DNA from 2 places in the Ruegeria sp. YTSC199 genome. Region 1 is predicted to be linked to the other one. Evidence: riboswitches for the same ligand, from Rfam matches in the RefSeq annotation. Region 1 holds a riboswitch; the other holds the start of a gene.
The links. Region 1 has a riboswitch for thiamine pyrophosphate ahead of thiD (bifunctional hydroxymethylpyrimidine kinase/phosphomethylpyrimidine kinase). Riboswitches for the same ligand answer to the same signal wherever they lie in the genome.

Region 1 (8,547 bases):
GCACCTTCGCCGTAATAGTTGATCAGACAGCAATCGGGGTCGCGGTCGGAACTGGCCAACTGGTGCCAGATATCAAGGATGGGTTCGGGAATGGCCGGCCAGTCCGCCCCTTTGGGGTGCTGTGCCTGATATCGATAGCCCGCTTTGTCGGTCACCCAGCCCAGCGATCCGGCCGAGGTCATGCGCACCGACATCTCCTTGCCCGACGGCGTCACTGGTCGAAACAAGGGGGCCGATTTCAGAATCGGGCGCAGTATTCCGATCAGCTGCACTTGGGCCGCGTTATCCAGATAGCCTTTTCTGATATCAAAACCGCGCAAAAGTAGTCGCGCCATTCAAGATTCCCCAATCCTAACCAAAACCTTGCCAAAAAGGCTGCAGATTCCTGAAAACCTGCCTTTTACACCGCTTGCAGGGCTCGTTTCACGCCCTTATATACGCCGGGACGCGCGATGGTGTAGGGCCGTTCGTGCATATCAGATCGGGGCCGGGTGCCATAACGGGTTCGGACCTCGGACATCGCCTTGAAGAGAAAGGGATTGAACATATGGGAAAAGTAATCGGAATTGACCTCGGGACCACCAACTCGTGTGTGGCCATCATGGACGGCTCGCAGCCGAAGGTCATCGAAAACGCAGAAGGGGCGCGGACCACGCCTTCGATCGTCGCCTTCACCGAAGATGAGCGACTGGTTGGTCAGCCTGCAAAACGTCAGGCGGTCACCAACCCCGACAACACCATCTTTGGCGTCAAGCGCCTGATCGGTCGTCGCGTAGATGATGCCGAAGTCGAAAAAGACAAGAAAATGGTGCCGTATGCCATCGTCGATGGCGGCAATGGCGACGCGTGGGTGGAAGCCCGCGGTGAAAAGTACTCCCCAAGCCAAATCTCAGCCTTCACTCTGGGCAAAATGAAGGAAACCGCAGAAAGCTATCTGGGTGAGGAAGTCACGCAGGCGGTCATCACCGTTCCGGCATACTTCAACGACGCTCAGCGTCAGGCCACCAAAGACGCCGGTAAAATCGCCGGCTTGGAAGTGCTGCGGATCATCAACGAACCGACAGCCGCCGCTCTGGCCTATGGTCTGGACAAGGAAGAAACCCAAACCATCGCGGTCTATGACCTTGGTGGCGGTACTTTCGACGTGACCATCCTGGAAATCGATGATGGCCTGTTCGAGGTTAAATCGACCAACGGTGACACCTTCCTGGGTGGTGAAGACTTTGACATGCGCATCGTCAACTATCTGGCGGACGAGTTCAAAAAGGAGCACGGTGTCGATCTGTCTCAGGACAAGATGGCCCTGCAGCGTCTGAAAGAAGCCGCTGAAAAAGCCAAGATCGAACTGTCCTCGACATCGCAAACCGAAATAAACCAGCCGTTCATCTCGATGGGTTCGAACGGCCAGCCGCTGCACATGGTCATGAAACTGACCCGTGCCAAGCTGGAATCGCTGGTGGGCGACCTGATCAAGAAGTCGATGAAGCCCTGCCAGGCCGCTCTGAAAGACGCGGGCCTGTCGGCTGCCGACGTGGACGAAGTTGTTCTGGTCGGTGGTATGACCCGGATGCCGAAAGTGATCGAAGAAGTTACCAAGTTCTTCGGGAAAGAGCCGCACAAGGGCGTGAACCCGGATGAAGTGGTTGCCATGGGCGCCGCCATTCAGGCCGGTGTTCTGCAGGGCGACGTCAAGGACGTGGTTCTGCTGGACGTGACTCCGCTGTCGCTGGGAATCGAGACGCTGGGTGGCGTGTTCACCCGCCTGATCGACCGCAACACGACCATTCCGACCAAGAAGTCCCAGGTCTTCTCGACCGCCGAGGACAATCAGAACGCCGTGACCATCCGCTGTTTCCAAGGTGAACGCGAAATGGCGGCGGACAACAAGATCCTGGGTCAGTTCAACCTCGAAGATATCCCGCCCGCACCGCGCGGTATGCCTCAGATCGAGGTGACTTTTGATATCGACGCCAACGGCATTGTCTCGGTTTCGGCCAAAGACAAAGGCACCGGCAAAGAGCAGAAGATCACTATCCAGGCTTCTGGCGGTCTGTCGGACGAGGATATCGACAAGATGGTCAAGGACGCCGAAGAGAACGCGGAAGCCGACAAGGAACGCCGCGAGCTGGTCGACGCTAAGAACCAGGCAGAAAGCCTCATTCATTCGACCGAGAAGTCGATGGAAGAGCATGCCGACAAGGTCGACCCGACCACCATCGAAGCCATTGAGCTGGCGATTGCCGCGCTGAAGGACGAGCTGGAAACTGAAAATGCCGACAAGATCAAGTCGGGCATCCAGAACGTCACCGAAGCCGCCATGAAGTTGGGCGAAGCCATCTATAAGGCGCAGTCCGAAGAGGCTGAGGATGAGCCAGCGGCAGCTGATGAAGCTCCGACTGGTGATGACGACATTGTCGACGCCGAGTTCGAAGATCTGGACGACGACAAACGTAACTAACGGGTAACCGGGCCAATGCGGGCCGGTCCGGTTGCCGGGCCGGCCCGATTACGTTGAGGCAGAAGGAAACACTGATGTCAAAACGCGACTACTACGATGTGCTCGGCGTGTCCAAGGGCGCATCGGCGGACGAGATCAAGAAGGGTTTTCGCAGGAAAGCCAAAGAATTGCATCCCGACCGCAACAAGGACAACCCGGATGCAGAGACGCAGTTCAAGGAAGCCAATGAGGCTTATGATGTGCTGCGCGACGCCGACAAAAAGGCCGCTTATGACCGTTTTGGTCATGCCGCCTTTGAAAACGGCATGGGCGGCGGCGGCGGTCGTCCCGGCGGCGGTTTTGGACAGGGTGAATTCTCCAGCGCGTTTTCTGACGTGTTCGACGATCTGTTCGGCGACTTCATGGGTGGTCAACGCGGTGGCGCTGGTGGCGGACGTCGGGCCGCACGCGGATCCGACCTGCGCTATAACCTGCGAGTGTCACTGGAAGAGGCGTTCTCGGGCCTGCAGAAAACCATCAGCGTACCTGCGGCTGTTGCCTGTTCGGCCTGTGACGGTTCGGGTGCTGAAGGTGGTGTGGAACCCGTCACTTGTCCGACTTGCTCGGGTATGGGCAAGGTCCGTGCGCAACAGGGTTTCTTTACCGTTGAACGCACGTGTCCGACCTGTTCCGGATTGGGCCAGATCATCAAGAATCCCTGCAAGTCCTGTAATGGAGCAGGTCGCGTCGAAAAAGAACGCGCGCTGTCCGTGAATATCCCCGCCGGTGTCGAAACCGGTACCCGCATCCGCCTGGCGGGCGAGGGTGAGGCCGGGATGCGCGGTGGTCCTCCGGGTGATCTGTATATCTTTGTCGAAGTGTCGGATCACAAGCTGTTCGAACGCGACAGTGTGAACCTGTATTGCCGTGTTCCTGTCAGCATGGCCAAGGCGGCGCTGGGCGGATCGATCGAAGTGCCGACCATCGACGGTGGCCGTGGTCGCGTGCAGATTCCGGCCGGCAGCCAGTCGGGCCGCCAGATGCGTCTGCGCAGCAAGGGCATGCCTGCCTTGCGTGGTGGCGGTGTTGGCGACATGTTCATCGAACTGGCCGTGGAAACTCCGGTCAACCTGACCGCTCGTCAGAAAGAACTTCTGCGCGAGTTCGACGATCTGGGTGAGGATAACCACCCGGAATCGAAAAGCTTTTTCTCGTCCGTCAAGTCCTTTTGGGACGGGATGAAAGGCTGATTCTGCATCCTGAAATTGCAAAAATGAGCCGGTCCAATGGGCCGGCTTTTTTTACCCTATAAGTCCAGTTTTCCTGCCAACTGCGCCAAAATTGGCCCTTGATTCCTTTGCCAAGCCCTGAGAATGTCCGCCCAACCGTTGGGGTGCCCTGATCAAAGGGCTGAGAGGCGTGAATGCGCTAACCCATCGAACCTGATCCGGGCAATACCGGCGTAGGGAACGGTCTCACAGTGCTAAGACGTTTTCCATGCCCCGTTGCCCATTTTGAATTGGAGCAACGATATGGCGCATATCGCCCTGACAATTGCGGGCTCGGACAGTGGTGGCGGGGCCGGGATACAGGCGGACCTCAAGGCGATGTCCGCCTTGGGCGTGTACGGTGCCAGCGTGATTACGGCAGTGACGGCGCAGAATACTCAGGCCGTGACGGCAGTGCATGGGATACCCTTGAATGTGGTGTCCGCCCAGATCGAGGCGGTCCTGACCGATCTGGACGTAGGTGCGATCAAGATCGGGATGCTGGCGACGCCAGAGATTATACAAACGGTTGCGGAATCCATTGCCGGGTTTGATGGCCCCGTTGTGCTGGACCCGGTGATGATTGCGAAATCCGGTGATGCGTTGCTGGCTCGGGACGCGGTGCAGACCTTGCGCGATCTTCTTCTGCCGTGCGCGACAGTACTGACCCCAAACCTGCCCGAAGCCGCCTGTTTGCTGGGTGGTGCCGAGGCCGACACCCCCGGTCAGATGATCGCGCAAGGGCTTTCCCTGTGTGAGTTGGGCGCAGAGTCGGTGCTGATGAAAGGGGGGCATAGCCACGGGAAGATCTGCCATGACCTGCTGGTTGATACCTCCGGTCGGGTGGCCGAGTTCACCGCCCCTCGGCGGGAAACGCGCAATACACATGGCACAGGGTGCACTTTGTCGTCGTCGATTGCGGCGGGACTGGCTCAGGGCGTCGGCCTGACCGAGGCCGTCGCGCAGGCGCATGAGTACCTGCAAGGAGCCATTGCCCTGGCGGACAGTCTAATGATCGGGCAGGGGCACGGGCCAGTGCATCATTTTCACCGGGTCTGGTCCGCGTGACGGTCTGGTCGGTCATAGGATCGGGCGTGGCCGGTTTGGCCGTGGCCACCGAGCTTGTTTCGCGCGGCGTCAGGGTTCAGGTCTTCGATCCCGCTGGCCCTCCGGGTCCGCATGGGTGCTCGTGGTGGGCGGGCGGCATGCTGGCCCCGTGGTGTGAGTATGAAAACGCCGAGGAACCGGTGTTGCGGTTGGGTCAGGCTGCGCTGAACTGGTGGGCGAAGCGAACGCCGGTGGACCGGCGCGGCACGTTGGTTGTAGCCAACCCGCGCGACCTGCCCGATCTACGCCGGTTTGCCCGGCGGACCAACGGGTTTAGCGAGGTCGAGCAGTCGAATATAGCCGAATTAGAGCCTGAATTGCATGGGTTCACCAAGGGTCTCCATTTCACGAACGAAGCCCATCTGGACCCACGCCAGGCCTTGCGGGACCTCCATAAGCAACTGGTGGACCAAGGCGTAGAATTCCACCGCAAACTCGCCCCATCGCGGCTTGAAAACGCAATCGACTGTCGTGGTTTACACGCCCGCGAAGTGCTGCACGATCTGCGCGGCGTGAAGGGCGAGATGCTGGTGATCCGCTGCCCGGATGTCACCCTGACCCGGCCCGTGCGTCTGCTGCACCCAAGGATGCCACTTTACATCGTGCCCCGTGGCGACGGGATTTACATGCTGGGCGCGACGATGATCGAAAGCGAGGACAGCAGCCGCATCACCGCGCGCTCGATGTTGGAGCTGCTCAGTGCGGCCTACGCGCTCAACCCCGCTTTTGGTGAGGCCGAAGTGTTGGAGATCGGCGTCGATCTGCGCCCGGCCTTTCCCGACAACCTGCCGCGTATCCGTCGGCTGGGGCACACGATCTATGCCAACGGATTGTACCGCCACGGCTATCTGTTGGCCCCGGCGCTAGCGCAGGGCGTCGCAGATCTGGCGCTGGATAACAAACATTCGGAGATGGTCGATGAAGATCGAGCTTAATGGTGAATCGCGCGAGGTGCGCGCCAAAACCCTCTCGGACCTGCTGGTCGAATGCGGGTTCTCAGGACGGGTGGCGACGGCCGTCAACGAGGATTTCGTGCCCTCGGGTCTGCGCATTGCCCACAAACTGGCTGACGGTGACCGGGTCGAGATTGTCGCGCCGATGCAGGGGGGGTGAAGATGAAGAGCTTCTACGGCATCCATCTGCCCAACCCTCTGATGCTGGGCACGGCGCAATATCCCAGCCCCGCGATCCTGGAACAGGCGTTTCGCAATAGCGGTGCCGGGGTTGCCACGGTGTCGCTGCGGCGCGAAGCCGGGGCGGGGCAAACCTTTTGGCAGATGATCCGCGACCTGGGCGTGCTGGTCCTGCCGAACACCGCCGGGTGCCACACCGTCAAAGAGGCCGTGACCACCGCCCATATGGCGCGGGAAGTGTTTGACACCAGGTGGATCAAGCTGGAACTGATCGGTCACACCGACAGCCTCCAGCCGGATGTGTTTCAACTGGTCGAGGCCGCGCGCGTCCTGACCGAGGACGGGTTTCAGGTCTTCCCCTACACCACCGACGACCTGATCGTAGGAGAACGTCTGTTAGCGGCAGGTTGCGAGGTGCTGATGCCCTGGGGCGCGCCCATTGGGTCGGGTCGGGGGCTGAATAACGAATACGCCCTGCGCGCGATGCGGGCTGAATTCCCGGATGTACCGCTGGTGATCGACGCCGGGATCGGACTGCCCAGCCATGCGGCGCAGGCGATGGAGCTGGGATATGACGCCGTTCTGCTGAACACCGCGGTGGCACGGGCCGGAAACCCTGCCGCCATGGCCCGCGCGATGATGCTGGCGATCGAGGCCGGGCAATTGGCCCATCAGGCCGACCCGATCGAGGCGCGCGATATGGCGGAACCCTCCACCCCTGTCATCGGAAAGGCGTTTTTGTCATGACCCTCGACCGGTTTTACCCGATTTTCGACCACTCGGACTGGCTGCGCCGGATGCTGCCCTTGGGTGTGAAACTGGTGCAGTTGCGGGTCAAGGGCCAACCCGACGTGGTGGTGCGCGAACAGATTGCTCTGTCGCGCGACCTTTGCCGCCAATATGGCACGGTTCTGGTCGTCAACGACTATTGGCAACTGGCGATTGAGGCCGGGTGCGACTGGATTCATCTCGGGCAGGAGGATCTGGATGCGGCCGATCTGGCTGCCATCCGCAAGGCGGGGATGAAACTGGGCGTCTCGACCCATGACGATGATGAGTTGGAGAGGGTTCTGGCAATGGACCCGGACTATGTGGCGTTAGGGCCGGTCTATCCGACGATCCTGAAAAAGATGAAATGGGAACAGCAGGGCCTGCCCCGTGTCACCGAATGGAAGGCGCGTGTGGGGGATATCCCTCTGGTCGGCATTGGTGGCATGAGCGTCGAACGTGCGTCTGGGGTGTTGCAGGCGGGGGCCGATATTGTCTCGGTCGTTACGGATATCACGCTGAACGCAGATCCTGAGGCACGTGTGCGCCAATGGATCGAGGTCACGCAATGAGCCGCTATGCCCGCCAGATGATCCTGCCCGAGGTCGGGGCAGAGGGGCAGGCCCGCCTGTCCGCCGCGCGCGTTCTGGTAGTGGGCGCGGGCGGGCTGGCTGCTCCGGCGCTGCCACTACTAGCGGGGGCTGGGGTAGGGCAATTGACCATCATGGACCGTGATGAGGTCGCGCTGTCGAACCTGCACCGGCAGACGTTGTTTGCCGAGGCAGACAGCGGCCGTCCGAAGGTTGAGGTTGCGGCGGATCGCTGTCGATCCTTGAACGCTGAAGTCACTGTGATTGCCAATAAACAGACTCTAACAACAGAAAATGTGGCTGAATCCGTGGAGCAGGTTGATTTGGTTCTTGACTGTGCTGACAGCTATGCCGCCAGCTATGTTCTGTCAGACACCTGTTTTGCGCTCGGTAAGCCTCTGATTTCAGCATCGGTGCTGGGGTTCACGGGATATGTCGGCGGCTTTTGCGGTGGAGCGCCGTCCCTGCGGGCGGTCTTTCCCGATGCACCTGACAGCGGTGCAAGCTGTGCAACGACTGGTGTGCTCGGCCCAGTCGTGGGAATTATCGGCGCGATGCAGGCGCAGATGGCGCTGAATCTGATCCTTGGCCTTCAGCCTTCGCCGCTGGGACAGATGGTGCAGATCGATGGGCAAACGTTCCGCAGCGCCACATTTGGCTTTGACGGAGCTCCCGAGCCAGAACGGCACTTTGCTTTCATTTCGGCCAATCAACTGACCTCAGAAGATCTGATCATCGAATTACGCGGTCCGGGTGAGGCCCCAGATCCGATCCATCCCAATGTCCGGCGGGTATCCGTGGAGTCACTCAAATCAGAGCCAAACAAAGGGAAAAGACTGGCGCTTTGCTGCGCTACCGGCCTTCGCGCGTGGCGGGCCGCTGAAGAACTGCAACCGGATTGGCCGGGCGAGATTGTCCTCGTCGCGGCCTCAACCTCGTGAGCGAAAAGGAAACGCGAGATATGAAGAAACTGATCACAGCTATCGCCCTGCTGGCCGCCGCGCCCGCCTGGGCCGAGGATAAGATGACCGTTCTGCTGGACTGGTTCATCAACCCCGACCACGGCCCCATCATCGTGGCGCAGGAAAACGGTTACTTTGCCGATGAAGGACTTGAGGTCGAAATCATTCCGCCCGCCGATCCCTCGGCGCCACCGCGTCTGGTGGCCGCTGGTCAGGCCGATCTGGCGGTGTCTTATCAGCCCCAGTTGCACCTGCAGATACACGAGGGCCTGCCGCTGAAAC
Region 2 (8,547 bases), on a different contig from region 1:
GTCACGGCAACCCGATGCGGCGGGCGATCGAAAAGGATTATGTCTCGGGGATGACGCAGCTGGGCATCCGCAACGTGTCCTCGACCGCCAAGGAAGGCTATGAAGATGCCCGCGCCCGGGGCTCGGATATCCTGTCAGTCCGGCAGGTGCGTAAACTGGGACCGGATGGTGTTCTGGACCGCATCCCCGAAGGTGCACGCTATTATGTCACCATCGATATCGATGCGTTCTGCCCCTCCATCGCGCCGGGAACCGGAACGCCCAGCCATGGCGGGTTTCTGTACTATGACGTGTTGGAGATCCTTCAGGGGTTGAGCAAGCGCGGCAATGTGGTCGGCATCGACTTGGTCGAAGTTGCCCCGGCTTATGATCAGACGGAAAGCACGCAAATTCTGGCGGCGCAGGTCCTGCTGAACTTCCTTGGCTTCATCTTCCACAACCGAAAGTAAGGACTAACCCAGATACGCGCGCAGGCTGGGTGGCGGGTTGTCGAACAACTGCGCTGTCGCCGCAGGCGGGTGCGCCCGTTCGTCGGCCACAAGCACGGTCTGGTCGGCAATGCGGCGGGCGTCCCGCGGATCATGGCTGACCATCAGCAGGGTTGTTCCGGTCTCGGCCAGCAACCCCTCAACAAGGTCCAGCATTTCGACCTTTAGCGCCGGCCCCAGCGCCGCAAAAGGTTCGTCCAGCAACAGGATTTCCCGCCGTTGCACCAAAACCCGGGCCAAAGCGACCCGGCTTTGTTGCCCACCCGACAGCTCGGCCGGTTTGCGTCCTTCAAGCCCGGGCAGCACCACGCGGGCCAACGCGGTCTGGACCTGCGATTGTTCCTCTGCCGATAGGCGTCCGTTGGGACGCAGGCCCAGGGCAACGTTCTGCTCGACCGTCAGATGCGGAAACAGATTGCCATCCTGAAACAGCATCGCCAATGGCCGTTTTCCCGGTGCAAGATCAGAAATGCGCTGACCCTGCCACAGGATTTGCCCCTGTTTGAGCGCGCGAAACCCGGCGAGTGCCTCAAGCAACGTTGACTTGCCTGCCCCGGACGGGCCGACAATGGCGACACTGGCCCCGGCCTCGACCTCGAAGTCGGCCTGCAAGGCGAAACCGCCATTCTCAATGATGCAACCGTCAAGTTTCAGCATGTAATCGCCCTCCGCGATCCAATAGCCAGAACGCCCCCATCGACAGCAGCAAAAGCAAAAGCGCCGCCCCGGCCGCCGCCTGCATCTGATAGGCCCCCATCAGCCGGTAAATCTGCAGAGGCAAAGTCGCAATCTGCGGATCAGCGAACAGTGCGATGACACCGAGATCCCCCATGGACAGAGCAGCGGCAAGGCCTGCGGCAAAGCGGATTTGTGGCTGCATTCGGGGCAGAAGAACTCGGGTAAAGAAGGCCTTTTTGTTCATGTCCAGCGACAGTGCCAAACGCCCGTGGCGGTTGACTACATCCCGCGCTGCGGGCACCAGAATGCGCAACGCGAACGGCAGCGCCATGACCGCGTTCACCAGCGCCGTCACCGGCAACGCCAGTGTGGTCGGGTTGGCCACCGGGCGGATCAGGATGAACAGGCCTGTGCCGATCACCAAAGGCGACGCCGCCAGCCCCAGAACACCGCTGAGTTCTACGATCCCGTACCGCCCGGTTGCTACGGCCATGGCCATGGGCAGCGCCAACATCAACAGAACAGCCGTACTGGCCGCCGCCACCAAGACCGAGGTCAGCGCGGCACGGAACACAAGTGACGGCATCTCGAACACCCCCGAAATCCCCGAAATCACCACCGCCGCCAAGGGAAGCAGCAGAAACGCCGCTGCCGCGACAATCCAGAACGCATCAAACACCGGCGCACCGCCATCCCAGCGGCGGATGGCCCGGTCCAGCCCGACCCCGAACCCGTCTCCGCGCGAGAACTTTAGGGCCGCCAGTGCAGCCGCTGCGGTCAACGCCAGCTGCAAGGCGGACAATAGCGCCGCCCGGCCAAGGTCGAAATCATAGGTAAAAGACTGATAGATCGCGAGCTCAATCGTTGTTGCCCGCGGCCCCCCGCCCAATGTTAGCGCTACGGCAAAGCTGGTCAGGCAAATGGCAAAGATAACCGCCAGAACGCCCGGCAGAATGCGCCGCAGCATCGGCAACTCGATCAGGCGGAAGATCGCCTTCCCGTCACAGCCAAGCTGCGCGGCCAATCTGAAGCGTTCGGCGGGGATTTCCTGCCAAGCCTGCAGGATCAGCCGCGTGGCCAGCGGCAAGTTGAAAAAGACATGTGCCAGCACGACGCCATGCAACCCGTAAATCCGCATTGGCGGCAGGCCAAAAAGCCCCAAAATGTCCGACAGCCAGCCCGCGCGGCCAAAGACCTGCAACAGCCCGAGGATCGCCACGATGACGGGCAAAATAAACGGCGCCCCTAACAGTGCAATCAACACCCGCCGCCCCAAAAATCGCCGCCGGGCCAGTGCCCGCGCCACCGGAACCGCCAATGCCGCGCTGAACAGGGCCGACAACACCGCCTGCACAAGCGTGAACCGCAGCGCGGACCAATCCGCAGGGCCGAATCCACCCGCTGCATCGGCCCGCAAGGCAACGGCGGCAAGTGTCCCCAAGATCAGCGCGGCAACCAAAGCCGCCGCGCCAACGCCCAGCCACGGGCTTACTGGCTGAGCGCGCTGAGCCATTCCGCAAGCGCCTGATCCCGCACCACCGCAGCCTCATCCGGAGAAAACAGCAGGGATTTGTCCGGCTGAATCAACGTGTCGAACCCCTCGGGCAGACCGGCTGCCGGAGTAACCGCCGGGTACATCCAGTTGGTGGTCGGAATGATCTGCTGGAACGCGTCCGAGACCATGAAGTTCAGAAATTGATCCGCCAGCTCAGGCTGATCGGTTCCGGCCAGCTTGGCCGCAACTTCGACCTGCATGTAGTGACCTTCGTCAAAAGCAGCCGCCGCTTTGCTGGCGTCTTCCTCGGCGATCAGGTGATAGGCGGGCGAAGTCGTGTAGCTGAGGACCATGTCTGCCTCACCTTCAAGAAACAGCCCATAAGCCTCGGACCAGCCCTTGGTCACGGTGACGATATTGTCCGACAGAGCGGCCCAGATGTCTGCCGCCTCATCGCCATAAGCCGCCTGGACCCACAACAACAACCCCAGACCGGGGGTAGAAGAGCGTGGGTCTTGGATGATGATCTTGGTATCGCCCTCGGCCAGTTCGCGGAAATTCGCAGGCGCCGCAGCATCCGCGTTATGGACAAAGGCGAAATAGCCCCAGTCATAGGGCGCGAACACGTCATCCGTCCATTCGATCGGCAGCGCATATTCGGCACTGACTGCGCTTGGGGCAAACAGGCCGGTTTCCTTGGCTGCGGTGATCAGGTTGGTGTCCAGCCCCAGCACCACGTCCGCGTCCGAGTTCTCACCCTCAAGCCGGATACGCGACAGAAGCGCCGCGCCATCTTCGACGCCGACAAGGTTCAGATCACAGTCACAGACCGCCTCAAACGCCTCTTTCACCTGCGGGCCCGGGCCCCAGTCCGAGACAAAGCTGTCATAGGTATACACGGTCAACTGAGGTTTATCGGCCGCAACGGCCGTAGTCGCACTCAGAAGTCCCGCAGCAATCATCAGATGTTTCATGTCATCCTCCATTGCGGCGAGAGGGCAAGGATGGATGAATCCGTCACCTTTCCCTCCGCCGGTTCTAGCCGGTTCAGGTTCAACGGGTTCGCCAACGGCATCTCAGCGTGGCAGGCCACGCACCCCGAGGTGAGGCTCTGACTAGGCGGGAACCGACCAAAAGACAACCCGTTTCGCAGGCTGCCCATTGGTCGGGTTCGACTTATTCCGCCGCAATGGCCGGATCAGACGCAACACTGATCGGCGCCCAGTTCAGACCCCCGGTATAGCGCCACGCCAGCTTGCCCTGGTCGTCCATGGCGATCAGATGCAGCCAGCGGTTGTCGAACAGCGCGCGCACCTGCGGGTGCCGGTCAAGAATGTCCGACATCGCCTCGGGCGGAGCTTCGATGACCACCGACAGGCGCAGCGGATCATGTTGATAGCTTTCGCCGTCATGGATCGATTGCCACGGCAAGCCCGGACGGGGGGCACCGTTATTGCCCTCAAGCACACCGATACCACCGACCACATTGTGCAGCAGCTTGTTGCCACCACCGAACAGGGCGGGCGCCACGGTCGAGCCATAATATTGCAGGCTGATCCAGCTGACGACCACCACCGGGGCGGTCATGATCAGTTCCAGCACACCAAAGCTGTCATCCTTGCGCCAATCGTAGTTGTGCAGGAAGGCCTGCCCCGCCAAATCCGCCCCATCCGTGCGTTGGCGCGGGGCTGCGACAAAGGTCCGGCACCCGGCCAGTCCCCATTCGGGGCGGGTCTCAGCCCAGTCCTGTGCACGGCGCTGAATATCTGTTGCGTAGTTGGCGCGCGGCAGACGTGCCGCGCGTTCGGCCCGGGTAAGCTGCCCGGCCGCATCCAGCCAGGTTTTCACCTGCGCCAGATCAACGGTCCCGTCGCCCGGCGGCAAGTCCTTTTCATACAGGCCGACCCGATCGGTTGTGGTCGAGTGCATTGCTGCGACAAACAGGGTGTCGGCTGGGATGTCGATCCCCTGCCCCACCAACCCCGAACGGACCTGCGCATCGTTCAGCAGCCCGGCCAATAGCCGCGCGTTCACGTCGCCCGCATGACCTCCGCATGCGCCACAGTGCAGCGCACTTTCATGTGGGTTGTTGGTCACCTCGGCCCCGTGCCCGACCAGCAGAACGATCCTTGCGAAATTGTCGGTCAGAGACATCGCCGTCAGAACCGTCTTTGCCATGCCTATGCGGGTACCCAAATCGATGTTCGGGTCCAGTTGCGGTGCCGGGTCAACCTTAGACTTTCCGGCAACCCCCAATGCGTCGCGCATCAGCTTCCCGGTATACAAGGGCCCGGTCGCCTCGACAAAAGCAAACGAGGATACAGCCGCCAGCTTGAACCGGCCCCAGGCCCGCTTGGCCCGTGCCGAGTAACGACGGGCCAAGTCCGCACCCGCCGGTTCTCTGGCCTGAGAGCACACGGACGGCTGTAACAATACTGGGCCATGGACCTCGGTGACATCCGACCCCGCCGCCTTATGCGCACTGGCAAGGCCAAAAAACCCTGCAAAGCCAAGCGTTTCGATCCCGGTATCCTGCGCCTCAAGCGCGCGGCGGAACACCTCAGACCGGACGTCGATGCAGAACGCGGCCTGAACCTGCGCCCGACCGTCGGCTTTGCGCCCGGTGCCCGACTGCAGCCTTTCGGCCAATGCGCGCTGTTGTGCCCGTTCGGCGGCCTCCTGCAGGACCGCGTCGATGACTAAATCCGTGGTCGGCGTCACCGGTGCCGCATGTGCGGCCACATTCTCTGCCCACCGCTCGGCGATCTGATCTTCGTAAAGCGCGAACAGCGCCTCATCGAACACCATCCGCACGGCCAACAGCTCGGTCACGGTATTGTCCTGTTCGCCCTTCAGCTCAGCCTCCCACTGCAAGTAGCGCGCGTATTGCGCCCATCCGCCCAAGGTAGTCAGCCAGCGATGATAGGCGGTAGCGGCTGCCTCGGTGCTGAGGCCCAGCCGTTCGGACGACCGGCCAATTGCCCGCCAATGCGACCGGTTGGTACCTGCAACGAAAGCGCCGAACCCGGTCAGACCCTGAATTTCCGGCGTCAGATCGCGAGAGGCAAACTCGCGCCAGGCGCTGAAAGCCCCTCCGGTCCGGGCCTGTTGCCACAAAGCCTGCCCCTGATCGAAATGGCTGGCCGCCCAGATGCCGATGCGATCCTCAATCAGGGCAGGCCAGTCCGTACCGGAAACCTCGGCCGCCAGTTCAGCCACAGTGGGTAAGGCTTCGGTATGCGGTGCCTCCGTTTTCAGCGAAATCATGACATCCTTAAGGCTTGGGACGTTGAACGGCCCCTCAATTGAGGCAAGCGCATCCAGAATGTCCGCCTCGGTCATCTCACCCGTACGCAGCTTTTCAGTCCAATGTGTCCGATCAGGTGTGATTCGGCTGCCCGCAACCCGCGCCAACCGCGCTGAGGTCACGGCAAGCGGTTCATCGCTCTGGCCCAGAAACGGGTTCACCGCGACATTCGAGGACAGAGGGAACAAGGGCGGGATCGCATAAGCGGCGGATTTGGCTTCGGCCACCAGTTCCAGCAGTGGCGCGGTATACGCTTCGAGCTTTGCAAACATCGGTTCAGTTCCTTTCAGGCTGCGGACCGTCTGGACCAACCGTCCAGAAACTTGTCGAAAATCGCGTTGGCATAAAGACCGTTTGACAGGTGAACCCTCAGGCCCGCCGCCGCCGGGTGCGCCGCCCATAGCGTGAAAGTCGCCTGCGCCACCGCAACGAACCCAAAACTCAGCAAGGCCAGCACGATCAGCGCCCATTCCAGCGGTCCCGGCGCGGGGGTGGCGGGCAAGGCTCCGGCGGTCACATGCTGCGCAGTGACCTGCAGCCCGAAGTAACTGACCGAGGTCACCAGCGCATAGACCGCCGTGCGCTGTGTCAGCTGACGCGGCGCGGCATCGGCAAAGCCCTGCGCCAGCAGGTAGGCCACGCCAAAGATCAGGATGACGCCAAGAGTAATGGCCTGAACCGACTTGCCGTCAAAGCCCAGCACCGTCCCGACCAGAGCATAGATCACGATCGCTGTCCCAAAAGCCCTTAGCACGTTACTTGCACTGGGCACCGCAATGGGTCCGGGGCGGTGAATGGCAGCAACGTTTTTCACCGCCTCACCCGAGCTGAGGAACGCATGCGCTTTGTACAGCGAATGCGCTACGATATGCAGCAGCGCCAGTGGAAACAGCGCAAGGCCACACTGCATAACCATGAATGCCATCTGCGCAATGGTGGACCAGGCCAGCGAGGTTTTGACCGCAGGTTGGGTCAGCATCACCAACCCACCAAACAGCGCGGTGAACCCACCCAACATCACCAGCAGGGCCATCACTCCGGGCGCCGCCAGCATGACATCGGCAAAGCGGATCAAGAGGAATCCACCCGCATTTATCACACCCGCATGCAGCAGGGCCGAAACCGGCGTCGGTGCCTCCATCACCTCGGTCAGCCAGCCATGCACAGGGAACTGGGCCGAGGCCAGAACTGCCGCGACTGCGATCAACAGCGCCGCCGTCGTGGTCAGCCAGTTGGACTGAACCGTCGTCAGGATCGTGTGGATATCGGTGGTTCCGGATGCCGCGATCAACAGAACCACGGCTAAGGCCAAGGCGCATTCACTCAGCCGTGCAACAAGTGCCTTCTTGTGTGCGGCGCGTTGAGCAGTTGCGCGGTCCGGGTAAAACAGCAGTAGCTTGTGCAGAACCAGACTGGTGGTGGTCCACGCAACCAACAACTGGATCAGGTTGCCCGACATAACCAACATCAGGACCGAGGCCAGCGCCAGGGCCATCCATTGGGTGAACATCCCCTGTCTTGCCTCGCCATCCATATAGGTCGCTGAATAGCGCAGGACGATCCAGCCAATGAAGCTGACCAGCACCAGCATCACCGCGCTAACCGCGTCCAGCCGGACTGACAGCCCCACGCCGAAAGCTCCGATCAGGGCTGAAGTGCCAGGGCCGTAGATCACCAATAAAATGGCGGCGGCGGAGGCGATCACAAAGGCGGCAAAGGCCGCGGCTTCGGCCAGTTTCGGTACTCGGCCAGGGCGCAGGCCCGGATGACGCCCGGCATAGAATGCAGCAGCGATCAAAATCAGCGGGCTGAGAAGCGGCAGATAGAGATACAACATGGTGACATGTCCCTGGATTATCCGTTTGGGACAATCTGTTAGGACAGATTCTGTGTCATTAAAAATTCATTGTTCTTACTTTTTCGTTCTATTATTTAGAACGATATGCCACTGAACTATCATCACCTGCGGTATTTCTGGGCCGTGGCCCATGACGGAAACCTGACCCGCACGGCCCAACGGCTGAACCTGTCGCAATCCGCCTTGTCGGTGCAAATCAAGCAATTGGAGGAACGGCTGGGCCACAATCTTTTCGAGCGTCGCGGTCGTCAATTGTACCTCACCGAGGCCGGACGCATCGCCCTGGACCACGCGGATGCGATTTTTTCGACAGGACAGGAACTTGTCGCCACTCTGACCGAGACGGTGCAAACCCGCAAAGCACTGCGCGTGGGGGCCTTGGCGACCCTGTCGCGCAACTTTCAGATCGGGTTTCTACGCCCCATCCTGTCGCGTCCGGATGTCGAGGTGATCCTGCGATCCGGAAGCCCGACCGAGTTGATGGAGGGGCTTGAGACGCTGAACCTCGATCTGGTTCTGATGAATCGTCTCCCACCGGATGACAGCCTTACCCCGTTTGAGACTCACCAGATCGCCGAACAGCCCGTCAGCATCGTCGGCACCCCTGACCGGCTGGACCCCAAAACACCGATCAAAGAACTTTTGAACACGCAACCTTTCATCCTGCCAACCACCGACAACAGTGTGCGCACCGCGTTTGATGCCATGGCCAGTCGTTTGT

Region 2: another riboswitch for thiamine pyrophosphate. It lies ahead of thiB (thiamine ABC transporter substrate binding subunit); the one in region 1 lies ahead of thiD (bifunctional hydroxymethylpyrimidine kinase/phosphomethylpyrimidine kinase).

The regions. Positions count from the first base shown of each region.
Region 1 is NZ_JBXWMF010000008.1:168,524-177,070, reverse strand. It holds gene AC2FEE_RS10315 (alpha-ketoglutarate-dependent dioxygenase AlkB family protein) at 1-335, opposite strand, end outside; gene dnaK (molecular chaperone DnaK) at 548-2,458, shown strand; gene dnaJ (molecular chaperone DnaJ) at 2,533-3,687, shown strand; TPP riboswitch at 3,817-3,923, shown strand; gene thiD (bifunctional hydroxymethylpyrimidine kinase/phosphomethylpyrimidine kinase) at 3,970-4,773, shown strand; gene AC2FEE_RS10295 (FAD-dependent oxidoreductase) at 4,770-5,747, shown strand; gene thiS (sulfur carrier protein ThiS) at 5,731-5,925, shown strand; gene AC2FEE_RS10285 (thiazole synthase) at 5,928-6,692, shown strand; gene AC2FEE_RS10280 (thiamine phosphate synthase) at 6,689-7,285, shown strand; gene AC2FEE_RS10275 (HesA/MoeB/ThiF family protein) at 7,282-8,244, shown strand; gene AC2FEE_RS10270 (ABC transporter substrate-binding protein) at 8,265-8,547, shown strand, end outside.
Region 2 is NZ_JBXWMF010000028.1:55,029-63,575, reverse strand. It holds gene speB (agmatinase) at 1-449, shown strand, start outside; gene AC2FEE_RS20975 (thiamine ABC transporter ATP-binding protein) at 453-1,145, opposite strand; gene AC2FEE_RS20970 (thiamine/thiamine pyrophosphate ABC transporter permease ThiP) at 1,132-2,679, opposite strand; gene thiB (thiamine ABC transporter substrate binding subunit) at 2,655-3,635, opposite strand; TPP riboswitch at 3,668-3,772, opposite strand; gene AC2FEE_RS20960 (YbcC family protein) at 3,838-6,240, opposite strand; gene AC2FEE_RS20955 (proton-conducting transporter transmembrane domain-containing protein) at 6,255-7,805, opposite strand; gene AC2FEE_RS20950 (LysR family transcriptional regulator) at 7,911-8,547, shown strand, end outside.